Regions from separate parts of the Chromobacterium paludis genome, predicted to be linked through region 2. Evidence: predicted binding sites of a transcription regulator. Region 2 holds the regulator's gene; each other region holds the start of a gene.
The links. Region 2 encodes sigma-54, which starts transcription at its own class of promoters, with help from an activator protein. Its sites were predicted from a motif close to CTGGCACGCTTCATGCTT; they were not measured.
Positions count from the first base shown of each region.

Region 1: a site for sigma-54 is predicted at 5,589-5,606, ahead of glnA (type I glutamate--ammonia ligase). Genes of this name have one in related genera too.
Region 3: a site for sigma-54 is predicted at 4,781-4,798, ahead of FYK34_RS10005 (flagellar hook-length control protein FliK). Genes of this name have one in related genera too.
Region 4: a site for sigma-54 is predicted at 3,480-3,497, ahead of FYK34_RS09390 (4Fe-4S dicluster domain-containing protein). Genes of this name have one in related genera too.

Region 1 is NZ_CP043473.1:2,658,978-2,666,321, forward strand. Features, by position in the region: gene FYK34_RS12405 (DUF4852 domain-containing protein) at 1-405, shown strand, start outside; gene FYK34_RS12410 (TonB-dependent receptor plug domain-containing protein) at 608-3,301, shown strand; gene mtgA (monofunctional biosynthetic peptidoglycan transglycosylase) at 3,338-4,024, opposite strand; gene aroE (shikimate dehydrogenase) at 4,027-4,848, opposite strand; gene FYK34_RS12425 (rhodanese-like domain-containing protein) at 4,944-5,396, opposite strand; gene glnA (type I glutamate--ammonia ligase) at 5,672-7,090, shown strand; gene FYK34_RS12435 (DUF4124 domain-containing protein) at 7,215-7,344, shown strand, end outside.
Region 2 is NZ_CP043473.1:2,387,779-2,395,122, forward strand. Features, by position in the region: gene lptA (lipopolysaccharide transport periplasmic protein LptA) at 1-110, shown strand, start outside; gene lptB (LPS export ABC transporter ATP-binding protein) at 107-835, shown strand; gene FYK34_RS11045 (RNA polymerase factor sigma-54) at 839-2,236, shown strand; gene hpf (ribosome hibernation-promoting factor, HPF/YfiA family) at 2,307-2,633, shown strand; gene ptsN (PTS IIA-like nitrogen regulatory protein PtsN) at 2,756-3,217, shown strand; gene hprK (HPr(Ser) kinase/phosphatase) at 3,210-4,178, shown strand; gene rapZ (RNase adapter RapZ) at 4,159-5,001, shown strand; gene FYK34_RS11070 (flavin prenyltransferase UbiX) at 5,048-5,656, shown strand; gene FYK34_RS11075 (NAD(P)H-hydrate dehydratase) at 5,659-7,125, shown strand; gene FYK34_RS11080 (DMT family transporter) at 7,198-7,344, shown strand, end outside.
Region 3 is NZ_CP043473.1:2,166,788-2,174,131, reverse strand. Features, by position in the region: gene fliF (flagellar basal-body MS-ring/collar protein FliF) at 1-912, shown strand, start outside; gene fliG (flagellar motor switch protein FliG) at 905-1,903, shown strand; gene FYK34_RS10020 (FliH/SctL family protein) at 1,884-2,750, shown strand; gene fliI (flagellar protein export ATPase FliI) at 2,731-4,125, shown strand; gene fliJ (flagellar export protein FliJ) at 4,135-4,587, shown strand; gene FYK34_RS10005 (flagellar hook-length control protein FliK) at 4,833-5,756, shown strand; gene FYK34_RS10000 (flagellar basal body-associated FliL family protein) at 5,864-6,388, shown strand; gene fliM (flagellar motor switch protein FliM) at 6,395-7,344, shown strand, end outside.
Region 4 is NZ_CP043473.1:2,039,260-2,046,603, forward strand. Features, by position in the region: gene hypE (hydrogenase expression/formation protein HypE) at 1-334, shown strand, start outside; gene FYK34_RS09380 (carboxypeptidase-like regulatory domain-containing protein) at 650-2,440, shown strand; gene FYK34_RS09385 (hypothetical protein) at 2,511-3,161, opposite strand; gene FYK34_RS09390 (4Fe-4S dicluster domain-containing protein) at 3,597-4,163, shown strand; gene hyfB (hydrogenase 4 subunit B) at 4,160-6,181, shown strand; gene FYK34_RS09400 (respiratory chain complex I subunit 1 family protein) at 6,192-7,130, shown strand; gene FYK34_RS09405 (hydrogenase 4 subunit D) at 7,140-7,344, shown strand, end outside.

The sequences.
Region 1 (7,344 bases), 270 kb from region 2:
GCGCTGGCCCCGCGCATTGACCGCATGTTGGCCGACGCCAAAGCCCATCGCTACTTCGTGTTCAAGGTCAGGCCGGAGCTGGAGGCCTACCAATTCGGCAGCCATAGCTTCCACACCCAGCTGTCCAACGATGCCACCTGGCGGCAATGGAACAATCACGATAGCGAACAGCTGGTGTTCACCAATGGCGACCAATTCCAGCAGCTGAAAGCGCCTGACGAGGCCGCCGCGCGGCAGGTGGAAATGCTGCGCAGCAAAAACCAGTGGGGGGCGCAGGCCATGGAGATCTATGCCTACGCCCAGGAGCCGGACCTGAGCAGCGGCGCGCTCAAGGCACAAATCATCAAGGTGAAGCTGATAGACCCTCAAGGCAATACGCTGCTGAAACAGGCTGCGAACAGCTGAGCCATCGCAGCCGATTCCGCGCCGACCGCGAGCCAAAAACCAGGGGCCTCCTGTCATGACACGGCACACGGCCGGCACGGCGCCGCGCCTCGCTCGCCCATGCAGCGTCATCCGTCATGAATGGATGCGAATGGATTATTTTTTGACAAGAAAATACGCATAGCTATCATGCCGTATCACTTTTCATGCCATATGCCTTCGCATGCGCCCCTTGATTTTTCCCTTGACCTGCAGCCTGCTGTTCGCCTCTTTTGCCGCCCAGGCCGACGACGACGCCCCCATCTCATTGGACAGCGTCACCATCATCGGTTCGCGTCTGCCGCAAACCCTGCCTGGCGCCAATATCGAGATTCTGGACCGCGAGCAGATCGAGCGCAGCGGAGCGGACACCGCGGCCAAGCTGCTTTACCGCCTGACGGAAACCACCGCGTCGCAGAGTGGCCAGGACGGCACCAGCATGTCGCCCGGCGGCGCGTCCATCCAACTGCGCGGACTGAGCGAAAAGTACGCGCTGGTCCTGCTCAACGGCCATCGTTTGGCCAATTACGGCTTTGCCGCCAATGGCGAAAACACCTTCGTCGATCTGAACCAGATTCCCACAAAAGCGCTGGACAGCGTGGAAATCCTGCGCGACGGCGCTTCCGCGCTATACGGCGGCGATGCCGTGGCCGGCGTCATCAACTTCAAGACCCGGCGTGACTTCCAAGGCGTCATCGGCACACTGCAAGCCGGACAGAACAGCCAGCGCGATGGCGGCAATGCCAGCGGCGCGCTGACGCTAGGGCTGGGCGCCCCGGAACAGGATGGCCACAATGTGACACTGACGCTGCAAGCCAGCCACCGCGAGCCCATCTTGAAGGCGCGCCACCCAACCATCGCCACCGACGACTACAGCCGGCTGGGCGGCAGCGACAACCGTTTGCAAAACGGCCCGCCCGGCACCTGGGCAGACCGCAACTTCCAGGGCCAAGACGATCAGCAGCGCGACACCAATGTCTATGCCATGCCGGGCTGCCCGCAGGTACAAGCCAGCCCCGACCCGTATGCCGGCGGCGGCAGCAACTGCATCCAGGACCAGGCGCGCTTCAGCTGGGCGTCGGACCGCAATGACCAGGCTGCCTTGCTGCTCACCGCCAACCAGCGCCTCCCCGCGGGAGGAGAGGCTTTCGGCGAATTGAGCTATGCCCACCAGCAGCAACGCTACATGATGGGCTACCCCAGCTTCAATACCTGGGGACAAGACTGGTGGATGGACCCAAGCTGGAAAATGTATCCCGCGGCCCATGCCGCGCAGCTGCAGGCGATCAATCCGACGTTCCAGAACGGCGATCCCGTGATGTTCATCCGCCCGGTCTACGAATTGGGACCGTCCTATCAGAGCCTGAGCGGCGACAACTGGCACCTCCTAGGAGGCTGGCGCGGCGACTGGCGCGGCTGGCAGGCTGAAGGCACGCTGGGCTACGGACTCAATTTACTGAGCCTAAAGCAAGATAAGCAGATCGATACCGCGGCCGCCTATGCCAATCTGCACGATGGCGACAACGGCGGCCCCGGCTATGATCCCTTTGCCGCCTGGAACTCGCCAGCCCTGGCGCAGCCCTTTCTCACCACCATTGAACGCAAGGCACGCTCGGAACGCGTGGACGGGGAAGGGATCCTGCGCCGGCAGAACCTGTTTGCGCTGCCAGGCGGTACGGCCGCGCTGGCGCTAGGCGCGCAATTCGGCAAGGAGTCGCTGCGCGATACGCCCGATGCGCGCGTGGTGGCGGAGCAGATCTTCAATCAGTATGCCGTGGCGGCGGAGGCTTCGCGCCACACCCAAGCGCTGTTCGCGGAGCTGGCCTTGCCGCTGGCCAAACGCCTGGCGCTCCAGCTAGCCCTGCGCGCCGACCGCTACAGCGACTTCGGCACCAGCATCAGTCCCAAGTTGGACCTGCGCTGGCAGGCCAATGGCTGGCTCAGCCTGAATGCCGGCGCCAGCCGCGACTTCAAACCGCCCACCTTGCCCGAGCTGCATTCCACTCTGCAGGCCTATGCCTATGTTTCTGACTGGAAAGTCTGCCAGGGGGAGCAAAAAGACCCCGCCAGCTGCAATCAAGGCTACAAGGCTTACCAAAGCGGCAATCCCGACCTCAAGGCCGAACACGCCGACAACGTCCACTTCGGCATGAGCTTGGCGCCCATGCGCGACTTGACCCTCAAACTCGACTGGTACCGCATCCGCCTGCTGGACGCCGTCACCGCGCTGGATGCGCAGTACGTGATTGACCACGAAGATACCCTGTACGCTCATTCCGGCTACATCGTGCGCAAACCCATCCCTGACATTTACCATTCCTGGTATCCCGGTCTGGATCGAGGCGAGCTGGACTACCTCAAGCTGCCCTATGCCAATGTCGGCACCATACAAAGCTCAGGCTTCGATGGTTCGCTGAACTACCGCCTGCCTTTGGGCAGGCTGGGGGAGCTGGAGTTTGAGAATCACTACAGCCGGGTGCTGGGCTTCACCCAAGCGCTGGCGCCGGGCGCGCTGCCGCAGGACATGGCAGGGGGAACCAGCTTGCCGCGTTGGCGCAATATACTGCGCATCGGCCACCATCTGGGCGACTGGAGCGGCAATCTGATCGTGCGCAGCTACGCGAGCACGCTGAACGCAGCGAGGCCTGGCATGCCCACCCTGCCGGGACAGCCGGCTAGGCTGCCGGCCTTTTCCATGCTGGACTGCAATGCCAGCTGGCAAGCCGGACGCCGCTGGCAGATTGGCGGCGGCATCAGCAATCTGGGCGACAAGACCCCTCCCTACGCCACCGGTGTGGGCAGCAATGGCTACCAAGGCAATTGGGACGACAGCTGGGGCCGCAGCTACTGGCTGAGCGCGCGCTATCAGATGCCATAAAAAAACAGGCTGACACGCAGCCCGTTCACCTCGTCCTCAAGGCAGATCGGCGTAACCCATGCGCCGCTGGATGATGCGGGTTTTACGGGCCAGACCGGGCGCGCCGCGATGGTCGTCGTAATAGCGCGGATTGGGCACCATGGCCGCCAGTTTGGCCGCCTGGCCGGAAGACAGCCTGGCCGCGCTGGTGCGGAAGTAATGGCGCGCGGCCGCCTCGGCGCCGAACACGCCGTTGCCCCACTCGATCACATTGAGATAGATCTCGAAGATGCGGCGCTTGTCCAGGGTCTTTTCCAGCATCACAGTGATCAGGGCCTCCTCCAGCTTGCGCCATGGCGTCTTGCCGCTGGACAGGAATAGGTTCTTGGCCAGTTGCTGGCTGATGGTGGAGCCGCCGGCGACAATGCGCCCCTTCTTCAAGTTCTTCTCGAACGCCACCTCGATGCCATCCCAGTCGAAACCTTCGTGATCGACGAACTTGGCGTCCTCCGCCGCGATCAACGCCCGCTTCAGATTGGGCGAGATGCGCTCGTACGGCACCCAGCGATGGCTGAGCTCCGCCTCCGGATCGTCCTGCTTCAGCTTGGCCAATTGCTCGTTCATGAAGGAGCTGGCGTCCGGATTATGGTCGCGCCAATACAGGATGTGGCCAAAGATCCAGAGGTTATACAGCAGAAAGGCGGCCGCCAGGGCCGCCAGAATTTTCAGAATCCAGCGTGTCATGCTCAGGCCAGCACTTCCCTCAACATATTGGTCACCTTGCGCGTTTCCGGCTCCACGCCGCGCCAGATGGCGAACGATTCCGCGGCCTGCTCCACCAGCATGCCCAGGCCGTCGGCCAGCATGCCCGCGTTCTCGCCTTGGGCTCGCTGCAGGAAGGGCGTCAAGCCGCTGCTGTACACCATGTCGTAGGCCAGGGTCCGCGGCGTGAACACGCCATGCGGCAGCGGCGGCATCTCGTTGTTCAGGCTGGTGGAGGTGGCGTTGATGATGATGTCGAAACTGCGGCCGTCCAGCGCGTCGTAGCCGACAGCCTCCACTTTGCCATAGCGGGCGAAGTGATGCGCCAGCGCCTCGGCCTTGATCACGGTGCGGTTGGCGATGGTCAGGCTGGCCGGCTTCTGCTCCAGAATCGGCTCCAGCACGCCGCGCACCGCGCCGCCGGCGCCCAGGATCAACACGCGCTGGCCGCCTATCGGATAATCCAGGTTTTCCACGATGTCGCGCACCAGGCCGACGCCGTCGGTGTTGTCGCCATAGACCTTGCCGTCGCGGAAAGTCAGCGTGTTCACCGCCTCGGCCGCCCGCGCGCGCTCGGTCAATTCAGAGGCGTAGCGGAAGGCGTCGCTCTTGAACGGCAGGGTGATGTTGAGCCCCTTGCCGCCGTCCGCGACGAAGGCGTCGACCACCTCCTTGAACTTGCCGATATCGGCGAACAGCTTCTCATAGCGGATGTCCTGGCCGGTGGCCTGGGCGAACTCCTGATGGATGAACGGCGACTGGCTGTGGGAAATCGGGTTGCCGATAACGGCGTAACGGTCGGTCATGGTCGGCTTTCCAAAAATATGCGCCGCTTGGCGGCGGGGTCAGGCCACACTTTGCCGCGTAACGCCGCAAACTTCAACCGCCGCCGTCAAACCGCTCAGCCCTGCGCCCAAGGCAGGCCGCGCTGACGCCAGCCGCCCACCGAGTTGCGATGACCGTTCTCGTCCTTGTCGCCCTCGAAGCCTTCCAGCACGTTGTAGACCTCGCTATAGCCATTGGCCGCGGCCAGCCGCGCCACTTCGTCTGAGCGCGCGCCGGAGCGGCACAGCACCAGCAGCACCGCCTCCGGGTCCACCTGGTGGGTCAACTGCGCCCAGAAGTGCGGATTGGGAACCATGCCGGGGAAGCTGCGCCATTCGATGTTGACCGCTTGCGGCACCGTGCCGACGAATTGCCATTCGGCGTGGCTGCGCACGTCCAGCAGCACCGCCTTCGGCAAGCCTTGCATCATTTCGTAGGCCTCGTCCGGCAACACCGCCCCGCTATAGGGCAATCCCATTTTCTCGGCCCGCTCATGCGCGGCCTGCAGTATCTGGCTCATGCGGCTCATGCTGGTTTCCTCCTGTTGCAACACGTTGTGCCTATGCTGTCGATTATCTGCCCAGGCGGCATGGCTGGCAAATAGCACCAATATGGTGCATATCAAATTCACGCGGCACCAAGCTGGTTCAATATTGTCCATACCAGGCTGCTGGCTAAGGCCAAATGGCTATGACACAATGCAGCAGCTGCGTTTTTCAAGCTGGCACGCTTCCTGCTTAATGCCGGGCGTACCAATTTTCCGCACTTGCCCTTGGGTGCACGTTGCCTTTCAGGAGATAAACCATGGCAGTAGCCGACGTAGTCAAGCTGATCCAAGAAAACGACGTCAAATTTGTCGATCTGCGCTTTACCGATACCCGCGGCAAAGAACAGCACGTCTCCATCCCGGCACACGTGCTGCTGGAAGATGCCGACGCCTGGTTCGAACGCGGCCATGCCTTCGACGGCTCGTCCATCGCCGGCTGGAAAGGCATCCAAGCCTCCGACATGCTGCTGATCGCCGACCCGGCTACCGCCCGCATCGACCCGTTCTTCGACGAGCCGACCGTATTCATGCACTGCGACGTGATCGACCCGGCCGACGGCAAGGGCTACGACCGCGACCCGCGCTCCATCGCCAAGCGCGCCGAAGCCTACCTGAAAGCCTCCGGCGTGGGCGACACCGCCTACTTCGGCCCGGAGCCGGAATTCTTCATTTTCGACAGCATCACCTGGGGCGCCGACATGTCCGGCTGCTTCGTCAAGATCAAAGCCGAAGAAGCGGCCTGGGCCTCGGCTGAAGAATTCGAAGGCGGCAATATGGGCCACCGTCCGGGCATCAAGGGCGGCTACTTCCCGGTGCCGCCGGTGGATTCCTCGCAAGACATCCGCTCCGCCATGGTGCTGCTGCTGGAAGAACTGGGCATCCCGGTGGAAGTGCATCACCACGAAGTGGCCACCGCCGGCCAGAACGAAATCGGCACCAAGTTCAGCACGCTGACCCAGCGCGCCGACTGGACGCAAATCCTGAAGTACGTGGTGCACAACGTGGCCCACAGCTACGGCAAGACCGCCACCTTCATGCCCAAGCCCATCGTCGGCGACAACGGCTCCGGCATGCACGTTCACCAGTCCATCTGGAAAGACGGCCAGAACCTGTTCGCGGGCGAAGGCTACGCCGGCCTGTCCGATACCGCCCTGTACTACATCGGCGGCATCATCAAGCACGCCAAGGCGCTGAACGCCATCACCAACCCGGGCACCAACTCGTACAAGCGTCTGGTTCCGCACTACGAAGCGCCGGTGAAGCTGGCTTACTCCGCCAAGAACCGCTCCGCGTCCATCCGCATCCCGCACGTGGCCAGCCCCAAGGCTCGCCGCATCGAAGCGCGCTTCCCGGATCCGCTGGCCAACCCGTACCTGTGCTTCTCCGCGCTGCTGATGGCCGGCCTGGACGGCATCCAGAACAAGATCCACCCGGGCGACGCCGCGGACAAGAACCTGTACGATCTGCCGCCGGAAGAAGACAAGCTGATCCCGACCGTCTGCGCCTCGCTGGACGAAGCCCTGGCCGCGCTGGACGCGGACCGCGAGTTCCTGACCCGCGGCGGCGTGTTCTCCAACGAATGGATCGACGCCTACATCGAACTGAAGATGCAGGAAGTGAACCTGGCCCGCATGACCACCCACCCGGTCGAGTTCGCGATGTATTATTCGCTGTAAGCTGAAACGCAGCGCGCAAAACGGCAGCCCGCGGGCTGCCGTTTTACATTTCCGCGCCGCCTGTCGCATGACGGCCCGTCTCGATTTGCTTATCATGCAGGGGCATCCATACCCGCTTCAGACGATGAAAACACTCGCTTTATGCCTGCTGCTGGCTTGCGGCGGCGCGCAGGCCGCCGCCATCTACAAATATGTCGACGCCCAAGGCAACGTCACCTACACCAACGTGCCCTTGCGCGGCGCCCAGCCCATCA
Region 2 (7,344 bases):
AAGTCGTGGGCGGCGGCCCGTCCGCCAGCGGCCAGGGCCGCGCCGTGGTCATCATCCAGCCCAAGAAAAAGGCCGCCTCGCAACCGGCCGGCGGGGCAGCCAAGCCATGAAGCACAGCGTTCTCACCGTTTCCCACCTGAAGAAGCGCTTCAAGAAGCGCACGGTGGTCAAGGACGTCTCGCTGAGCATAGAAAGCGGCGAAGTCGTCGGCTTGCTCGGCCCCAACGGCGCCGGCAAGACCACCAGCTTCTACATGATCGTCGGCCTGATCGGCGCCGACGACGGCGACATCCGGCTGGATGAGCAATCCCTCACCCACTATCCCATCCACCAGCGCGCCCAGCTGGGCCTGGGCTACCTGCCGCAGGAGGCATCCATCTTCCGCCGCATGACGGTGGAAGAAAACATCGCCGCCATCCTGGAGATCGCCGGCCTCAAAGGCAAGGAGCTGGAACAGGAGCTGGACCTGTTGCTGGACGACCTGAACATCGGCCACCTGCGCGACAGCAACGCGTTGGCGCTGTCCGGCGGCGAGCGCCGCCGCGTGGAGATCGCGCGCGTGCTGGCCACCCGCCCGCGCTTCATCCTGCTGGACGAGCCGTTTGCCGGCGTGGACCCGATCGCCGTCATCGACATCCAGAAAATTATCTCCTTCCTGAAGGAACGCGGCATAGGCGTGCTGATCACCGACCACAACGTGCGCGAGACCCTGCGCATCTGCGACCGCGCCTACATCATCAGCGACGGCTCGGTGCTGGCCTCCGGCGTGCCCGAGGAACTGGTCAACAACGACAAGGTGCGCAAAGTCTACCTTGGCGAGCACTTCCACCTGTAAGCGATGAAGCAGGCACTACAGCTCAAGGTTTCGCAACAGCTGACGCTGACGCCGCAGCTGCAACAGTCCATCAAGCTGCTGCAGCTTTCCACGCTGGACCTGCAGGCCGAGGTGGAGCGCTTCCTGCTGGACAATCCGCTATTGGAGCGCGGCGACGAGCCGCGGGACGGCGAGTCCGCATCCGAAAGCCAGGATAGTTCGACGCCGGACGAGCCGGCCGACAGCCGCGACGACAGCGTAGGCGAGCTGATGGACTGGGGCGCCGGCAGCCGCGCCCAGGGCGGCGGCGACGACTACGACCCCATGCTCAACGTGCCCTGCCCGGTCAGCCTACGAGAGCACCTGCTGGCCCAGCTGGGCGAAATCGCCCTGCCCCGCCGCGACGAAGCCATCGTGCGGCTATTGATCGAGGAGCTGGACGACGACGGCTATCTGCAATCCAGCCTGGACGAACTGGCCAGCCATCTGCCGCTGGAACTGCTGCTGGACAGCGACGAACTGGCGGTAGGCCTGGCGCTGCTGCAGCAGTTCGACCCGGCCGGCGTGGGCGCGCGCACGCTGGCGGAATCGCTGCAGCTGCAATTGCAGCGCCTCCCCGCCGCGGAGCCCGGCCATGCCCTGGCGCTGGCCATCGTCCGACAACACCTCGCGCTGCTGGGCGGCCGCGACTACGCCAAGCTGAAGAAGCTACTGGGCTGCACCGATGCCGAGCTGCGCGCGGCGCAGGCCCTGATCGCGCGGCTGAACCCGCATCCGGCCACCGGCTTCCATCACGGCGATGTCCACTACGTGATCCCCGACATCAGCGTGCGCAAACTCAAGGGCCGCTGGGTGGCGGAGTTGAACCGCTCGGCCGTGCCGCGGCTGCGCGTCAACCAGCTGTACGAACGCATGCTGGCCGACAGCCGGGGCCAGGGCGGCGAAATGTCGGCCCGCCTGCAAGAGGCGCGCTGGCTGGTGAAGAACATCCAGCAGCGGTTTGACACCATTCTGAAAGTGGCGGAAGCTATTGTTGAACGTCAACAATTGTTCTTTGAACAAGGCGAAGTGGCGATGCGCCCGCTGATCCTGCGCGATATCGCAGAGGAACTGGGCCTGCACGAATCCACCGTATCCCGCTCCACCAGCCAAAAATACCTGCTTTGTTCGAGAGGTTTGTTCGAACTCAAGTATTTCTTCGGCAGTTCGTTGGAGACTGAAAGCGGTGACGAGTGCTCCGCCACCGCCATCAAGGCTCACATCCGCGGCATGATAGAAGGCGAAAACCGGGCGAAGCCGCTGTCCGACAGCGCCATCGCCGACGCGCTGGCCAAGCAGGGAATACAGGTTGCCAGACGCACCGTAGCCAAGTATCGTGAAGCCATGCAGATTCCGGCGGTGAATCTGCGCAAGGCTCTGTGAGGAGTCAGCACAAGAATACAATGCCGCCCGACAACCCGCCCGGGCGGTCAACACCAGAAGGAGCTAGGGTATGAACCTCAAAGTAACTGGCCTGCACCTGGAAGTCACGCCATCGCTGCGCGAATACATCGAGAACAAACTGGAGCGCATTACCCGCCACGTCGACAATGTGATCGACGTCTCCGTTACGCTGTCCGTGGACAAACTGGTTCAAAAGGCCGAGGTCAATGTGCATCTGTCCGGCAAGGACATCCACATCGAAGCCTCCGAGGCCGATCTCTACGCCGCCATCGACCTGCTGATGGACAAGCTGGACCGCCAGGTGCTCAAGCACAAGGAAAAGCTGACCGAACACCGGGCCCAGAGCTCCGGCGAAGCGTCTCAGGCCTCGCTGTGACGCGAGCTTGAAAACAACGGGAACCCAGGGGTTCCCGTTTTTCTTTGCGCCGCCCGGTTTTCAGTACTATCAAGGCAACGTAGAATCCCGGGTTTATTCCAGCGCCGCATGCATAATCCAATATGAATCTCATCGGCAAGATACTGACTCCGGACCATGTTCTGCTGGATCTGGACGTCTCCAGCAAGAAGCGCGTGTTCGAGCAAGTCGGGCTTCTGGTGGAAAACACGCGCGGCATCGCCCGCAGCGAAATCTTCGACAGCCTGTTCAGCCGCGAAAAACTGGGCTCCACCGGCCTGGGCCAGGGCGTGGCCATTCCGCACGGCCGCGCGCGCGGCCTGAAGGAAGCCACCGGCGTGTTCATCCGGCTGAAGGCGCCGATTCCGTTCGAGGCGCCGGACGGCAAGCCGGTGCAGTGTCTGTTCGTGCTGCTGGTGCCGGAACACGCCACCGACCTGCACCTGCAAGTGCTGTCTGAGCTGGCCCAACTGTTCTCCAGCCGCCAGATGCGCGAGAAAATGCTCAACGCCTCCGGCCGGGAAGAACTCTACCAGCAGCTCTGCGATTGGATGCCCAATGCCTAGCATCACCGTGCGCCGCCTGTATCAGGACAACCAGCAGAAGCTGAACCTGACCTGGGTCGCCGGCACCGGCGGCTCAGACAACGTCATCGGCAACGTCATCGGCAATGACGGCCAGCGCCCCACTCTGGCGCTGGTGGGCCACCTGAACTTCATCCACCCCAACCGCGTCCAGGTGCTGGGCCTGGCAGAGGTGGACTACCTGAACAAGCTGGAACAATCCGCGGCCAAGACCGCGCTGGACCAGCTGTTCCATAAGAGCATGTCCGTGGTGATGGTGGCGAATAACCAGCCGGTGCCGCGGCTGCTGCGCGACTATTGCCACAGCCATAACGTGCCCTTGATGACCAGCACGCTGGAAAGCCCGTACCTGATGGACGTGCTGCGGATCTACCTGGCCCGCGCGCTGGCGGTGTCCACGGTGCTGCACGGCCTGTTTCTCGACGTGTTCGAGATTGGCGTGCTGATCATGGGCGACTCGGCCATGGGCAAGAGCGAACTGGCGCTGGAATTGATCTCGCGCGGCCACGGCATGGTGGCGGACGACGCGGTGGAGCTGTACCGCATTGGCCCGGACACGCTGGAAGGCCGCTGCCCGCCGCTGCTGCGCGACTTCCTGGAAGTGCGCGGTCTGGGCATCCTGAACATCCGCACCATATTCGGCGAAACCGCCGTCCGCCCCAAGAAGGTGCTGAAGCTGATCATCCACTTGGTCAAAGCCAACGATCAGGCCATGCAGGCGCTGGACCGGCTCAACATCCAATCGGAAACGCAGGAGATCATAGGCGTCACCGTGCGCAAAGTCGTGCTGCCGGTGGCCGCCGGCCGCAACCTGGCCGTGCTGGTGGAGGCCGCCGTGCGCAACTACATCCTGCAGCTGCGCGGCATAGACAGCACCCGCGAGTTCATCGAACGACACACCAATTTCTTGCGAGACCAGGAAAATGCGCCTGATATTGATTAGCGGCCTGTCCGGCTCCGGCAAATCCGTGGCCTTGCGCGCGCTGGAGGACTCCGGCTTCTACTGCGTGGACAATCTGCCCGCCACCATGCTGCCGGAGGCAATGGCGCTGTACGAGGAATTTGGCTATCACGACATCGCCATCAGCGTGGATACCCGCTCCGGCCCTTCGCTGGGCGCCCTGCCGCAAGTGGTGGAGCAGCTGCGCGCCAAGGGCATGGATGTGCGCCTGCTGTACCTGGAAGCCAAAGCGGAAACCTTGGTCAAACGCTTCTCCGAGACCCGCCGCCGCCACCCGCTGTCCGGCGCCGGCATCACGGTGGAGGAAGCCATCCAGGTGGAACAGGAGATGCTCAGCATCGTGCCGGAACTGGGCACCCGCATCGACACCAGCGAGCTGTCGGCCAATGGCCTGCGCAGCTGGGTGCGCGAACTGGTGGATGCCGACAGCAACCGCTTGACCCTGATCTTCCAATCCTTCGGCTTCAAGCATGGCGTGCCGCAGGACGCGGACTTCGTCTTCGACGCGCGCTGCCTGCCTAATCCCTACTACGATCCGCTGCTGCGCCCGCTGACCGGCCGCGACCAGCCCATCGTGGACTTTTTCGCCCAGCACGCCGAGGTGGCCGATATGATCGCCGACATCCAGTCGCTGATCGCCAAGTGGCTGCCTTGCTATGCCAAGGAAAACCGCAGCTATCTGACGGTTGCCGTCGGCTGCACCGGCGGCCAGCACCGCTCGGTGTTCATCATCGAGAGCCTGGCGCGCGCCTTCGCCGACAAACAGATACTGGTGCGCCATCGCCAGCTGTATCCCGACCATTGAACAGGCTGGCGGGCGGCGCCAGCCGTCCGCTCCTGGAGAACACCCGATGTCCCGCCGTCAAACCATTACCGTCGCGCTGACCGGCGCCTCCGGCCTGCCTTACGGCCTGCGGCTGATCGAAGCCCTGCTGGCCGCCCAAATCCGCGTCTGGGTGCTGTATTCCCAGGCGGCCCAGATCGTGGCCAAGCAGGAAATGGACTTGACCCTGCCTTCCCGTCCCGCCGACATGAAGGCCTGGCTATTGCAGCGCTACCCGGCCGCGCCGGAGCTGCTGGAAGTCTACGGCCGAGAGGAATGGTTCGCGCCGGCCGCCTCCGGCTCCAACCCGCCGGACGCCATGGTGGTGTGCCCCTGCTCCATGGGCACGCTGGCGGCCATCCGCCACGGCATGAGCGACAACTTGATCGAACGCGCCGCCGACGTCTGCATCAAGGAGGGGCGCAAGCTGGTGCTGGTGCCGCGAGAAACTCCGCTATCGGCCATCCATCTGGAAAACATGCTGGAACTGGCGCGCCTGGGCGTGGTGATCCTGCCGCCCGCCCCCGGCTTCTATACTCACCCCAAGAGCGTGGACGACATGGTGGACTTCATTGTGTCCCGCATGCTGGATCAACTGGGCGTCGAGCAGACGCTGACGCCGCGCTGGGGAGAATAAAGATGGACGGCGGCCCGATACTGAGCCTGGCGGCGCTGCGTCAGCTGGAACAGGCGGCGGACGCAGCCGGGCTGGACCTGATGCGGCGCGCCGCGCGCGCGGCCGCAGGCTGGGTGGCGCAGCGCGTCGCGCCGGGCTGCCGGCTGCTGATCTGCGCCGGCCCCGGCAACAACGGCGGCGACGCGCTATACGCCGCGCTGGACCTGCACCGCCAGGGCCATGCGCTGGACATTCTGCAACCGGTCGCGCCGGCCAGCCCCGCCTGTCAGGCAGCCCGCCAGGCCGTGGAGTTGGCCGGCCTAAGCCTCTGGAGCGCGCTGCCCGAGGGCTACAGCGCGCCGGCCCTGCTGCTGGACGGCTTGTTCGGCATCGGCCTGTCGCGCCCGCTGGACGCGGGCTGGCAAGCGCGTATCGCCGAGCTGAACGCTCTGCCCTGCCCCAAGCTGGCGCTGGACTGCCCCAGCGGCCTCGACGCCTATACCGGCCAGCCGCTGGGCGCGGCCATCCAGGCCGACGCCACGCTGACCTTCCTCTGCCACAAGCCCGGCCTGTTCTGCGGCCCCGGCGCCGACCTGGCCGGCACGATTGTGCTCGATCGCCTGGATTGTCCCGCCGAACTGTACCCGCCGCGCGAGGGCGCGCTGAACGCGCCGGACGCCTCCGCGCTGGCCCGGCCGCGCGACAGCCACAAGGGCAGCTACGGCGCGGTATGCGTCATAGGCGGCACGCCCGGCATGCTGGGCGCGGCCTTGCTGGCGGGCCGCAGCGCCCTTGGCGGCGGCGCGGGCAAGGTTTACCTGTGCACGCTGGACGACAGGCTGCCGGTGGACTCCGCGGCGCCGGAGCTGATGATTCGTCCCGCGGACGAAATGGCCGAACTGCCCCGCGCCGACGTCCTCGCCATCGGCCCAGGCCTCGGCCAGCAGGAACTGGCCGAAAGGCTGCTGGAACAGGCCCTGGCCCAACCCTGCCCGCTGGTGCTGGATGCCGATGCGCTGAATCTGATCGCCGCCAGCCATCGCCTGGCCACGCGCCTGGCCGAGCGCCCGCATCCCTCCGTGCTGACGCCGCATCCGGCGGAGGCCGCGCGGCTGCTGGGGGTGGACACCGCTGCCATCCAGGCCGACCGCGTCCGCCATGCGCGCGCACTGGCCCAACGCTTCAACTGCGTGGCCTTGCTCAAGGGAGCGGGCAGCCTGATCGCCCAGCCGGACGGAGAATACCGGCTCAACACCGTCGGCGGCCCGGAATTGGCCGCCGCCGGCCAGGGCGATGTGCTGACCGGCCTGATCGCCGCGCTGCTGGCGCAGGGCTTGTCCGCCTTCGATGCGGCGGCGCTGGCCGCCCATCTACATGGCCAGGCCGGCGACGACTACCGGCGCGAAAGCGGCGGCCCCATCGGCCTCGCCGCGTCCGCCACAGTGCCGCGCATCCGTAGCATCCTAAACAGTCGACTCGCCGCCAACTGAACGCCGCCTTTGCCGTAGGCAGGGATTTGTGGTTAACATGGTTCAGACCAGCCCCATACCCGGAGAGCCGTTTTGACGCTCCAGCCTGATCAGAGAAAAGCCTATGCCTTAGGCCTGGGCGCCGTGCTGGCCTGGTCCACCGTCGCCAGCGCCTTCAAGCTCAGCCTGCAATACCTCAGCCCGATGCAGCTCTTGCTGTACGCCAGCGCCGCCTCCCTG
Region 3 (7,344 bases), 220 kb from region 2:
ACCGCCAATGTCGACTTTTCCGAAATCGAGCAGACTTCGGAAACCTATCGCCCCAATTCCAGCCCCAATCCATCCGCCACTCGCAGCCAGCAGATCAGCGAGAAGCTGGTCAATGGCTCGGCCAACCCCACCGGCGTGCCGGGCGCGTTGTCCAATCAGCCGCCGTCGGCCGCTTCGGCGCCGATCACGCTGCCGCCGGGCGCGGCGCCGGGTACCGCCACCTTGTCCGGGCAGACGCTGGGCGCCAGCGGCGCGTTGCAGCGCGACATCACCACCAATTACGAGGTGGACAAGACCATACAGCACACCAAGGTGCCGACTGGGGTGGTCAAGCGGCTGTCGGCGGCGGTGGTGGTCAATTATCGCCGCATGCCGGACAAAAACGGCGAAATGAAGCCCACGCCCTTGACGGCGCAAGAAGTGCAGCAGATCAATAATCTGGTCAAGGAGGCCATGGGCTACAACGCCTCGCGCGGCGATACGCTGAACGTGGTCAATGCCGCCTTTGCCGACAATGCCCAGCCGGTCACCGTTCAGGAACGCGTGGTCGATTACGTCACCGACAACGGTACCAGCCTGATCAAGTACGGCTTGCTGACGATAGCCGTGCTGTACCTCTTGTTCGGCGTGGTGAGACCCATCATGCGCGATCTGGTGCGGCCGGCGCCGCCGCCGGGCGAGCCCGAGGGCGGACTGGCCGTCAAGGGCGGCCGCCTGCTGAGCGTGGCGGGCGAGGATGGCGAAGAGGGCGAGGCGATGGCGGCCGCGGCGGGCAGGTCTGGGCACGAAGATCCGCGCGAAGCGCAGCGTCGCCAATATGCTAGCAATCTGGAAGCGGTGCGCGAGATCGTGAAGTCCGATCCGCGCATGGCGGCCCAGATCATTAAGGAATGGATCAGCTCCGATGAGTGATAACGGCATACGCAAGAGCGCCATCCTGCTGTTCAGTCTGGGGCAGGCCGAAGCGGTCGAGGTGTTCAAGTATCTGGGGCCGAAAGAGGTGCAGAAGATCTCGCTGGCGATGGCGGCGATCAACAACCTCAGCTACGAGCAGATAGACCAGGTGGTGGACCAGTTCCGCCAGGAATGCCAGGCGCGCGCCAGCATTGGCGCTTCCGACGAGTACCTGCGCAATGTGCTGGTGGAGGCGCTGGGTCCGGACAAGGCGGCCAACCTGCTGGACAAGATCATGCAGGGCAACGACCACAGCGGCATCGAGAGCTTGAAGTGGATGGACCCTTCGTCAGCGGCCGACTTGATCCGCCACGAGCACCCGCAGATCATCGCCACCATCCTGGTGCATCTGGAACCGGACCTGTCCAGCTCCATCCTGGCCTATTTTCCGGAGCGCATGCGCAACGAGGTGCTGATCCGCACCGCCACGCTGGAAGGCGTGCAGCCGCAGGCGCTGCGCGAATTGAACGACGTGCTGACGCAACTGTTGTCCGGTTCGGACCGCATCAAAAAGAGCGCGTCCGGCGGCGTGGGACTCACCGCGGAAATCCTCAACTTCATGGGCAGCAATGTCGAGACCTCGGCGCTGGGCTTCATCCGCGAATACGACCCAGAGCTGGCGCAGCGCATTCAGGACAAGATGTTCGTGTTCGAGAACCTGCTCGACATCGACGATCGCTCCATCCAGACCATTCTGCGCGAAGTGCAGTCCGATTCGTTGGTGATCGCCTTGAAGGGCACCAGCAACGATCTGAAAGAAAAAATCTTCCGCAATATGTCGCAGCGCGCGGCGGAAATGCTGCGCGACGACCTCGAATCCAAAGGCCCGGTCAAGCTGTCCGAGGTGGAGGCCGAGCAGAAGGAAATCCTCAAGATCGTGCGCAAACTCGCCGACGACGGCCAGATCGTGCTAGGCAGCAAGGGTGGCGATGAAGGCCTCGTCGAGTAATCCCATCATTCCGGGCGAGGAGCTGGAAGGCTGGAGCAGCTGGAGCCCGGCGTCGCTAGACGGCTTCGCCCAGGCCTTGTCGCCGGCTCAGCTGGTTGCCATGGCGCAGATGCGCAAACCCGGCGGTCCCAGCCTGGCGGAGAAAATCGCCGCGGCCGAGGCGGAGTCCGCCGCTCCCATGCCGCTGGCCGAGGCGGAAGCCCTGGCCGAGCAGGATGCGGAGACGGTTGCAGAGGATGGGCCGGGCTTGGGCTACCCCACGGCGGCGGAACTGGAAGCCATTCATCAAGAGGCTTGGCAAGCCGGTCATGAGGCTGGCCTGGAGGCAGGTCGGGCCGAGGGTTTCGAGCAGGGCATGCAGGCGGGCAGGGAGCAGGGCGCGGCCGAGGCGCGCGCCGAGCTGCAACCGCGACTGGATGAGGCCTGGCAGTCCCTGCAAAAGCTTGCCGGCGAGTTTTCCGCGGAGCTAGGCAGGTTGGAGAGCGAGCTGGCGCGGGACGTGCTGAAGCTGGCTTGGCAGTTGGCGCAGAAGCTCCTGCAGCAGCAATTGCAGCAGGATGCCCAGGCGGTGTTGCCGCTGCTGCAAGCGGCCTTGTCCGAGCTGCCCTCCACGCTCAGCAGCGCCCGTCTGCGCGTCAATCCGGCGGATTTGGCCGCCGCGCGCGAGTTCCTGCAACTGGAAACGCCGGAAACGGTTTGGCAGTGGATAGAAGATCCCGCCATTTCCCGCGGCGGCTGCGTGATAGATACCACATCGGTGCGGCTGGACATGACCGTGGAGACGCGGCTGGCGGCGATGAATCGAGCCTTGGGACTGGAGGCGGGAGATGAGCGGCAGCCTGATTGAACGCCAGCGCGCCTGGCTGGGCGCCTGCGCCGACGCTGCCGCGGCCGCCGAACTGTGGCAACCCTGCGGCCGGCTGGTGCGCGTCACCGGCATGGTGATGGAGGCGGTGGGGATCAAGCTGCCGGTGGGCAGCGCCTGCCGCGTGATGCTGGCCGATGGCCAGGCGGTGGAAGCCGAGGTGGTGGGTTTCTCCGGCGATAAGGTCTTCCTGATGCCGCTGACCAATGTGCACGGCCTGCTGCCCGGCACGCCGGTGTTGCCCTTGTCGTCGCACGCGCCGCCGTTGTATGGCAAAAATGCCGGCGCGGCGCGCGCGGAGGGCTTTGCCGGCCGCCAAGTGCCGGTGGGCATGAATCTGCTCGGGCGGGTGCTCGATTCGCTGGGGCGTCCGCTGGACGGGCTGGGTCCCGTCCACCCCGAAGCCTGGTTTCCCCTCTACAGCCAGCCGATGAATCCCCTGGACCGTACGCCGGTGCACGACGTGCTGGATGTGGGCGTGCGCGCCATCAACGGCCTGCTGACGGTGGGGCGCGGCCAGCGCCTGGGCCTGTTCGCCGGTTCCGGCGTCGGCAAATCGGTATTGCTGGGCATGATGGCCCGTTTCACCAAGGCCGATGTCGTGGTGGTGGGACTGATAGGCGAGCGGGGACGCGAAGTCAAAGACTTCATTGAGAACATCTTGGGCGAAGCGGGGCGCGCGCGTTCGGTGGTGGTGGCCGCGCCGGCCGACATGCCGCCCTTGATGCGGCTGCATGGCGCGGCGTACGCCACCGCGCTGGCGGAATATTTTCGCGCCCAAGGCCTGGATGTGCTGCTGTTGATGGACTCCGTCACCCGTTACGCGATGGCGCAGCGCGAGATCGCTCTGGCCATCGGCGAGCCGCCGGTGACCAAGGGCTATCCGCCGTCGGTGTTCGCCCGGCTGCCGCAGCTGATTGAGCGAGCGGGCAACGGCGAGGAGGGCGGCGGCTCCATCACCGGTTTCTACACCGTGCTGTCCGAGGGCGATGATCAGCAGGATCCGATCGCCGACTCGGCGCGCGCCATCCTGGACGGCCACTTCGTGTTGTCGCGAGACCTGGCCGAGGCCGGGCATTATCCGGCCATCGACATCGAGCAATCCATCAGCCGCGTCATGGTGGATGTGGTGCCGCAGCAGCAGATGGACCTGGCTCGCCATTTCAAGCAACTGTATTCGCGTTACCGGCGCAACCGGGACCTGATCAGCGTAGGCGCTTACGTCGCCGGCTCGGATCCAGTGCTGGACGATGCCCTGCGGCGACAATTGCCCATGGTGGGCTTCCTGACCCAGCCGATGCATGAATCGCATGATTACGCCTCTTGCTGCCAGCAATTGGCGAGCGTGCTGGCCTGAGGCTGAGCCATGGCGGAGAGCAAGTATCAGTTGCTGATCAAGCTGGCTGACGAGAAGCAGCAGGCGGCGGCGGAGCGAATGAGCCTGGCGCAGAATGCCCTCAATCAGGCCAGGATGCGGCTGGAACAGTTGGACAACTTCCGCGAGGAATATCGCCAGCGTCTGATGGCGGGCGGCAGTCAGGGCATGTCGGTCATTCAATATCAGGACTTCTGCCGTTTCCTGCTGCGGCTGGATGAGGCCATGGTGCAGCAGAAGCAGGACGTGGATCGCTGCACGCAGCGTTTCGTGCTGGAGCGGCAGGCCTGGCAGCTGGAGTACAAGAAGCTCAAGGCTTACGAGAAGCTATTGCAGCGCGAGCGCGAACGGGAGGCGCTGCAAGAAGCCAAGCGCGAGCAAAAACGCAGCGACGAGTTTGCTACCCGCCAGTTCTGGGACCGCACCCACGGCGAAGATGCCTGAGAACGCGTTCGCGATCTTTGGCCAAACCAATTTCTCCTCTCCGCGCGCCGGGCAGCCCCGGAAAGAAAAATCGCCATCCGCGAAGCGGGGGCAAAGCCGGGAACCGCGTGAGCGCGTGGCAAGCGCCGCTAACCTAGTCCGGCCCGCCTTGGCTCAGGTTCTCTGACGGAGTTTTGTCAGCGGCGCTAAGGAGCTGGCACATTCCTTGCTTTTCCAACTGCGTCCCACCCTCGTCGAGGCGCATCATGACCATCATAATCAATACCCCTCCGGCCAGTGCCGGCGGCAATGCCGGCCAAGCTGGCGCGGCCAGCTCGGCTGCAAGCGAGGGCGGCGGCGATCTGTTCGCCAGCCTGCTGGGCGTGCAGATGAGCGCCATGGGCGGCATGCTGCAAGGGCTGGGCGATGGCGGCGATGGCAAGGACGCTGACGACAAGCCTGCCAGCAAGCACGGCGACGACGCCGACCCGGCCCAGGCGGCATTGGCGCTGCCGCTGCTGGCCGCGCTGCAGCCGCAACAGGCTCCGTCTGCCGATGTCAAGGCGCCGACGCAGGACCTGCTGGCGCAGCAGGGGAACGCCAAAGTGGATCCCGCGCTGCTGCTGCAAGTGGGCAAGCAGGGTTTCAATTGGCAGGCCAACCAGCAAAAATTGCCGGACCAGGATGCCTCTGCGCCGCAATTCTTGCCGCTGCAGCAACTGCAGCAGCCCTCGCAGAGCCAGCAGGCGCAAGCGGTTGCGGTGCCGCAGCTCACTTTGCCGCAGACCCTGAACGATCCCAATTGGGGCAAGGCGCTGGGCGAGCAGATGCTGAGCATGGTCAACTTGAAAATGGACAAGGCTCAGATTCAGCTGAACCCCCCGCAAATGGGCCCCATCGAGGTGACGCTGAAGATGAACGGCACCGACCAGGCCCAGGTTTTGTTCACGGCAGCCGTGCCGGCCACGCGCGAGGCGCTGGAAAACAATATGCATAAGCTCAGCTCCATGCTGTCGTCCAGCGGCATCCAGCTTACCGATTCCCAGGTGTCCAGCGGCAATTCCGGCCGTCAGCAACAGGCCTACCAACAGAAGAGAGGCCAGCAGAATCAAGGCGTAGCCGAGGTGGATGGCGTGGACGCCCTGGCCTCGATCAAGGCGGCGCGCGGCATACTCAGCATCTTTGCCTGACTCATTTGACTTTCGACTCTGTTCATTCTGATGAGAAAACTGGAAAATATGGAGGGGAAATCGTTTAAGATTTCACTAGGCACTCCATAAAGAACAGGTCATAAAGTATGTCTGATGATAAAAAAGCGGCGGACAAGGCGGAAAAAAAGGCGGGAGGCGGCGGCAACAAGCTGATGTTGATCGTCATCGTGTTACTGATTCTGGTTTTGGCGGCCGTAGGGGGCTTGGCCGCCTATATGTTCACCAACGTGAACAAGGCGCCCGGCTCGGCGCAGAGCGAGCAAACCAAGGAAAGCGCAAAGAAAAAGCACGACGGCCCGCCGATTTTTGAAAAGATGGACACCTTTGTGGTCAATCTTGCCGGCAACGACGGCAGCCTGCTGCAAATCGACATGCAGGCGGAGCTCAGCGACGAGGAAGCCAAGAAAAAATTCACCGAATACGCGCCCAAGATCCGCAGCGCGGTGATTCTGCTGTTGTCGTCCAAGAGCGCGTCCGAGTTGAGCACGCCGGACGGCAAAGTGAAGCTGAAGGCCCAGGTCAAGCAGATCATCAACGAAGCGATGGACGCAGGCGATAATCCTGTCGTCGACAGCATTCTCTTTACATCCTTCATCATCCAGAAGCAGTAGGGCGCCATGGGCGACGATATCCTGTCCCAGGAAGAGGTAGACGCGCTACTTAGAGGCGTCTCCGGAGAGGACGAAGATGACGACGGTGCGCAGGATGCGCAGGGGGTCCGAAGTTACGACATCGGCCGGCAGGAGCGCATTGTCCGCGGCCGCATGCCGACGCTGGAAATCATCAACGAGCGTTTCGCCCGCAATCTGCGCATCGGCCTGTTCAATTTTCTGCGTCGCAATGCCGAAATCTCGGTCGGACCGGTGCGGGTGCAAAAGTACAGCGAGTTCATCCGCAACCTGGTGGTGCCGACCAACCTGAACCTGGTTCACGTCAAGCCCTTGCGCGGCACCGGTCTTCTGATTTTTGATCCGGACCTGGTGTTCCTGATCGTGGATAATCTGTTCGGCAGCGACGGGCGTTACCACGTTCGGGTGGAGGGGCGCGATTTCACGCCGACGGAGCAGCGCATCATCCATCGTTTGCTGGAAGTGGTGTTCAGCGAATGCCAGAAGGCCTGGGAGCCGGTATATCCGATCGAGTTCGTCTACCTGCGCTCGGAAATGAATACCCAGTTCGCCAACATCGCCACGCCGACGGAAGTGGTGGTGGCGGTGACCTTTCATATCGAGCTGGGCGCGGGCGGCGGCGATTTCCATATTTGCCTGCCTTACTCCATGGTGGAGCCGATCCGCGACTTGCTGTCCAGTACCATGCAGGCCGACCGCACCGAGGTGGACAACCGCTGGGTCAATCTGATGACCCATCAGGTGCAGGCGGCCGAGGTGGAGCTGGTGGCGACGCTGGCGCAGACCAAGGTCACGCTGGGCCAGATCCTGAATCTGAAGTCGGGCGATGTGGTGATGGTGGAAATTCCGGAGCGGGTGGAGGCCGATGTTTCGGGCATCCCGGTGTTCGAGGCCAGCTACGGCACGGTGCAGGGGCGCTACGCCCTGAAGGTGGAAAA
Region 4 (7,344 bases), 350 kb from region 2:
GGCCGTGCTCAATGAGTTCGCCCAGCAAGCCGGCTGCGGCATGCATATCCGCGAGTCCGCGCTCCCGATACGCCAGGCAGTCACCGCCGCCTGCGAACTCTTGGGACTAGACCCGCTTTACGTAGCCAACGAAGGCAAGCTGGTGGCCGTCTGCGCGCCGGAAGACGCCGACGCGCTGCTGGCCGCCATGCGCGCCCACCCGCAAGGACGCGACGCCGCCGTCATCGGTGAAGCCATCGCCGACGCCAACCAGTTTGTGCAGATGGAAACCGCCTTTGGCGGCCGGCGGATGGTGGACTGGATCAACGGCGAGCAGCTGCCGAGGATTTGTTGAGCCGCTGCTGTTCAAAGCCACTTGGCAAGCCAGCACTGTCCTACTGCCGCAAAAACAGATAGCGCAGGGCCACCAATCAGCAGCCCGCTCTATCTGGCTGATAACTCAACAACGGTTCATCGCCATAAGATGCCACTCACCTCGCCTTACAGAGCTTCCCCTCACATAAAACCCACCTCTCGCAACTTTATTGCAAATGACATTTATTGCCATCAAAAAAATATCCATTGTCATTTAAATGTTTCATAAATTGTGATATACATGTCCGAGCACTTGCCCTTTCATTTCATATTGATATCAAGTTCCGGATTAAACATGAATGCCAAGTTAAGCCCCATCGCACTCGCTTGTATGTTGCTGCTCTCCGCATGTGGCGGCGGCTCCGACAATAACAACGCAAACACCTCTGCAAACACTAACCAACTCAGTGTCAGCGCCATCCAAAATATCAGCGGTACCGTAGCTACCGGCTCACCCATGGCCAATGCCCAAATCACGGTTAAAAACGCTCAAGGCCAAGTGATAAAGTCTTTACAGACTGATGCCAACGGCTCTTTCAGCAACATCAACATAGGTAATGCCACCGGGCCGCTGTTGCTGGAAGCCAGCGGCGTGGTCAATGGTAGCCCGCTGCTGCTGCATTCCGTCGCCACTTCAAATGGTGTGGTCAATATCACCCCGTTGACCGAGGCGATCGTCACGCTGACCAGCGGCAATAACGCTGGCCAATGCTTCGCGCAAGCAGACAAATGCGCCCAAACAATCAGCGCAGACGCGTTGAAGCAGAGTCAGGCTAACCTCAAAACCGCATTGTCTCCATTGAGCCAAGCCCTGGCGCTAGATGATCAGTCCGACTGGATATCTACTGCTTTCACGCCGAACAAGACTGGCCATGACAAGTTGCTGGAATTAGTGGACATCAGCGCCGGCGACAAACCGGGCAGCATTGTGGTGAAAAGCAAGCTGGGCGGCACCGCCGTAAGCGTCAGTCGACAGCAAAAACCAGCACAAATAAGCATACCGGCCGGTGGCGCACCGGATATCGCAGGGCTCGATATCCTGGCTGCGCAATTGACCGACGCATACAAGACTGCAGATGGCCAATCCGGCCGAATAGGCTCGCTGCTGAGCAAGGACTTCAACTATTCAGGAGCCAATGCCTCACAGTTTCTGGCTCAACTGAATAATCGCCCAACACCTTTAGTCGGCGTACGTTTTGGCCAACCGAAACTGCTGAACTGCGAGAGCGCAAATCGTTGCGAAGTGGTATTCACCATCAATGAGGGGGCCGAGCGGGAGAACTACATCGTTAGCAGAGAAGGCAATCAATGGAAGATCGCCGGTGATGATTACCCTGTAGACATGTCCATCATGTCGGAGTCGCAAGCCTTTCACCAGATAGACCGCAAAACGCTTAAAAACAGCGTCAACTTCTCCGTCGATTTCCAGCTAGCAATCGGCCAATGGCCATTGGGGAATAACAGCCCGACCCCGACAGTGCGCAGCGCCCAAATGTTGGTGAATGGCCAGCCACTACTGTCGTTGGCAGAAGACAAGACTTGCGGCAGCAACCTACTGGTCGACACCCAGCACAAATACAGCATGGGTGGAAAATGCAGCTTCAGTTTTTACTTCCCGAACAATGTGGCGCTTCAAATTAATCAGGCTATGCGCACCGGTCAGGTAAAAGTGCGCCTATTTTCCCAACCAGACTTCACCCAGGCATTGGCCAAGGATATTACCGTGAGCCAACCCGTTTTTCTGCCGGACTCAATGGATAACAGCAACTACGCCAAGCTGGACGACGCCAGTATCTCGACGCTGTCCAACGCAAACCTTGGCAGCGACATTACCCTGAGTTGGAAGCAGCCATCCGGCATCGCCCCCAGGCTTCTGGAAATGACCATGTATGGTGTCTCGCAACCGCGCTACGAGTCCATCACAGCCAAGTATATGACAAGCGACCCGGCGAGCCCGGCCAAGTTCAGCGGAAAATTGAGCCAGAACAAACAGGCTGGCCAGAACACTTACACCCAGTTGTCGCTGAATATATATGGCTTCGACCGTTATGGCCGCAACATCTGGAGCAACTACAGCTTCAACTAAGGAATACCCTGAGCGGGCGCGCAATTGCCGTGCCCGCATTATTATCCCTAACAGTTTGACAGGTAGGGAATTAATCTCCCTCCTGAGATTTACCGCCGACAATAAAGACTCCATGCTTAGACGAATCCATCATTACCCTGCCATCCCAGCCTGACACAACCTCGCCATATCGACAGAGCAAAGTCTTCTTATCGCCATCCAAGCCTTTAAACAACACCGGAATAACAACATGAGAATCGATATCCGATATAGAGCCTGAGAATGCGCTCTCATCATCACAGTGGTTAACCTTCATGCGGCCAATCATTGCAACCTCTTTCCCCGCATAAAAATCTAGATGTTTTAATAAATAAAATGGCTCAACCTGCTTAAAAAATACCGCATGATTCGATAAATCGCACCCTTCTATTTTCCCGTACAGACTGAGCTCTTCTTTCAATCTCTCTTCGACACAAGCAGCCTCCCCCTCTTCCAGCCCACAATGGTACTGCTCCCGACCCCATGCCCTTGCCAAATCCTTCATTTCGATTGCGTCATCACCCTTACAGTTTTTCATGGATATCGCCGCTGAAACTTCATCTATAAGTTTTTTCACTTCCAGGTTTTCACAAGTAGCGGTCGACAACCATGACTTTTGGTCACACTGTATCTGGGCAAGAGCAGGAAAACTTAAAAAAAGGGAAAACAATAATAAAAATCGCATAAAATCATCCCTAAACATGGTGATATTTAATCGACAAAAAACAAATTAAATGATGGAAAATTTGGAAGTCCTCTGAAATCAAACATTCCAGAAAAGGACATCAACAATATATCATTCCAATAGCATAATACCGTGAATGTTTTGTTTACGCCCCTCCGTACAAGCGAGTAGGCAGGCAGACCAAGAGCCTTACCCGCGCCATCGCCCCGTCTTTATCTTCCACCTTCGTCACTTCTGACGACGCCGCTTACCCGCCGACACCGCTTCGACACTTCCACCGCCACCGCGCCGAAGCCAAGCCACTGAAAATAAACACAGTTTCAGCACGCCCCACATCTGGCACGTCTCCTGCAAGTCACAAGCCATCCCGGGCCCCGCCTGGCTTTACTTGGGGGAATCATGAACCGCTTCGTCATTGCAGAGCCCGAGCTTTGCAATGGGTGCAACACCTGCATGGCCGCCTGTTCCGCGCTGCACCGCGCGGCCGGCCTGCAGGCGCATCCGCGACTGGCCGTCACCCGCACGGCCGCCGTCACCGCGCCGGTGCTGTGCCGCCATTGCGACGACGCGCCTTGCGCGCGCGTCTGTCCGGTGGCGGCGATCTCGCTGTCCGGCCATTCCGTCGATCTTAATGAAACGCTGTGCATAGGCTGCAAGCTATGCGCCATCGCCTGTCCTTTCGGCGCCATCCAGCTCTCCGGCACGCCGTGCGGTGGCGTGGCCGCCGTCAGCCCGGCCTGGCAGCCGCCGCCGGCGGAAACCGAGCCGGCCGCCGCGCCGCGCGACAGCAACGCCACGCTGTCCTCGCTCTTGGCCTGGGAGCCTGGCGTGAAGGCCATCGCCATCAAGTGCGACCTGTGCCAGGGCCTGGCCGATGGCCCGGAATGCATGCGGGTGTGCCCGACGCGGGCGCTGCGGATGGAAGACAACGATGCGCTCGCGCGCGCCGCCGATGTCCGCCGCCAGGCGGCGCTGTTCGCGCTGGGCGCGGAGTGGGACATGCCGGAGGAAAGACCATGAGCCTCGCGCCCCTGCAATGGCTGTTGCTGGCCGTCTGTCTGTACGGCGCGGGCGCGCTGCTCAGCCTGCTGCTGGCCCGCCTGGAAACGCTGGCCATCGCCGCGTCGTCGCTGTTCGGCATCGCCGGCGCGGCCTGCGGACTGGCCGCCTCGCTGCCGGTATTGCAAAGCGGGACGGTAGAACGCTTGGTGATGGACGGACCGTTCGCATTCGCCCATTTCGCCGCGCGGCTGGACCCGCTGGCCGCGCTGCTGCTGCTGGCCATTTCGGCGCTGACGCTGCTCGCCTCGCTGTATGGCTGGTCGTATGTGCGGGAATACCGCGGCCGCGGCATCGGCGCGATGGGATTCTTCGCCAATGCCTTCATCGCCTCGATGACAGGGCTGGTGGCGATGGACAACGCGTTTTACTTCCTGATCCTGTTCGAGGCGATGTCGCTGGCGTCTTACTTCCTGGTGATTTTCGAGCAGGACGAGGAGGCGGTGAACGCGGGCTTCCTGTACTTTCTGATCGCCCACGCCGGCTCGGTGCTGATCCTGACCGCCTTTCTCCTCCTGTACGCGCAAAGCGGCAGCCTGGATTTCGACAGCTTCCGCGCCTTGAAGCTGGACGGACCGCTCGCCTCCGCGGTGTTCCTGCTGGCCCTGTTCGGCTTCGGCGCCAAGGCAGGCATGGCGCCGCTGCACGGCTGGCTGCCGCGCGCCCACCCGGCCGCGCCCTCGCACGCCTCGGCCCTCATGTCCGGCGTGATGGTGAAGATAGGCGTGTTCGGCATCATCAAGGTGGGCGTGGACATTCTGGGCGCGCGCGCCGCGTGGTGGGGCCTCTTGGTGCTGGCCATAGGCGGCGCCTCCGCGGTGCTGGGCGTGTTGTACGCGCTGGCCGAGCAGGACCTGAAAAGGCTGCTGGCCTACTCCACCGTGGAGAACGTCGGCATCATCCTGTTGGGCGTGGGCGCGGGCATGCTGGGCCTGGCCGAGCATCAGCCGCTGCTGGCGGCCCTGGGCTTTGTCGCCGCCGGCTACCACCTACTCAACCACGCGCTGTTCAAGGGCCTGCTGTTCATGGGCGCGGGTTCCATCCTTTACCGCGCCCACAGCAAGGACATGGAGCGGCTGGGCGGGCTGGCCGCGCGCATGCCGTGGACGGCGCTGAGCTTCCTGGCCGGCAGCCTGGCCATCTGCGCGCTGCCGCCGTTCAACGGCTTCGTGTCCGAATGGTTCACCTACCAGGCGCTGTTCGCCGTCAGCCAGGACGCCGGCTTCGCGCTGCGGCTGGCCGGGCCGCTGGCCATGGTGATGCTGGCCCTGACCGGCGCGCTGGCGGCCATGGCCTTCGTCAAGGCTTACGGCATGTGCTTCTCCGGCGCGCCGCGCAGCCGCCATGCCGCGGAGGCGACCGAGGCGCCGTTGCCCATGCGCGCGGCGATGCTGCTGGCCGCGCTGGCGCTGTTGCTGCTAGGCGTGGGCGCCAGCGCGGTGTCGCCGCTGATGGCCAATGTGGCGGCGTCCTTGACGCATGCCGCGCCGGCCTCCGTGACGGAAGGCCTGGCCATCCATCCCGGCCTGCATGCCCAAACCATGGTGTCCATGCCGCTGTTGGCGGTATTGCTGATCTCGCTGCCCTTGTGCGTGCTGCTGGCCTTGTCCATCCTGCGCGGCGCGCGGCTGGCCCGCCGCCAGCAGGGCGATGCCTGGGCCTGCGGCTACGCGCAGGAGGCGTCGATGTCGGTCGGCCCGCAGGGTCTGACCCAGCCGGTGGCGCATATGTTCGCCCCGCTTTACCGCCTGCGCGGCCAGTTGTCGCCGGCCGCCAGGCTGGACGCCGCGCTGGAGAAGACCATCGCCGGGGCCTGCCGCGCCGAGCCGCTGTGGGACCGGGCGCTGACCCTGCCCATCGCCCGCTGGGCGGACAGGCTGGCGGCCCGCGTCCGCTGCCTGCAGCACGGCGATTTCCGCCTGTACTGCCTGTACGTGGTGATCGCGCTATTGGCGCTGCTCTTGATCGCCGCGCGCTAGGAGAACCACCATGCAAGCATTGCAATCCCTCCCCCTGGCCGTCGCGCAAGCCGCGCTGCTGCTGGCGCTGGCGCCGCTGTTCACCGGCGTGTCGCGGATGATCCGCGCCCGCATGCATTCGCGTCGCGGCCCCGGCGTGCTGCAGGACTACCGCGACATTTTCAAGCTGTTCCGCCGCCAGGATGTAGCGCCGGGCCGGGCCGGCCTCGCCTTCCGCCTGGCGCCGGCGGTGCAGCTGTCCGCCATGCTGATGCTGGCGATGGCGCTGCCGGCGCTCACCCGCCACTCGCCGGCCGGCCCGCTGGCCGACCTGATCACCTTCGTCTATCTGTTTGGCCTGGCGCGCTTTTTCTTCGCCCTGTCCGGCGTGGATTCCGGCAGTTCCTTCGCCGGCATCGGCGCGGGCCGCGAGCTGACGCTGGGCATTCTGGTGGAGCCGACGATGATGCTCTCGCTGCTGGTGGTGGCCTTGATCGAGGGCAGCACCAATCTCGGCGCCATCGCCAGCGGCATGTCCGGCAGCTATCTGCAGTCGCCGGCCGCCATCGGCCTGGCGCTGGCGGCCTTCGCCTTCGCCGTGTTCATCGAGATGGGCAAGCTGCCCTTCGACTTGGCCGAAGCCGAGCAGGAGCTGCAGGAAGGCCCGCTGACCGAATACTCCGGCCCCTCGCTGGCGCTGCTGAAACTCGGCCTGGCGCTGAAAAAAGTGGTGCTGGCGCAGTTCATGCTGGGCGTGTTCCTGCCGCTGGGCGCGGCGGACAGCCTGGCGCCGGCCGCGCTGCTGGCCGCAGCGGCCTGGCTGCCGCTCAAGCTGCTGGCGGTGTTCGTCGTCGCTTCCGTCATCGAGAACAGCATGGCGCGCGGCCGCTTCCTGCTCACCGCGCGCGTCACCTGGGTGGGCTTCGGCCTGGCCGCGCTGTCCTTTGCTTTCTATCTCACCGGTCTTTAAGGAGCATTCATGGAACCCCTCGCTCTGGCGACCATCCTGCTGCCCTTCCTAGGCACGGCCCTGGTATTGGCCAGCCCGCGCCCAGCCGGCCGCTTCCTGGCGCCGCTGTTCGCGCTGCTGGCGACCATAGGCGCCATCTGGCTGGCCGCGGCCTTCAAAACGGCCGGCGGCATGGCCGCGCACTACCCCTTGCTCAGCTTCAACGGCATCGAGC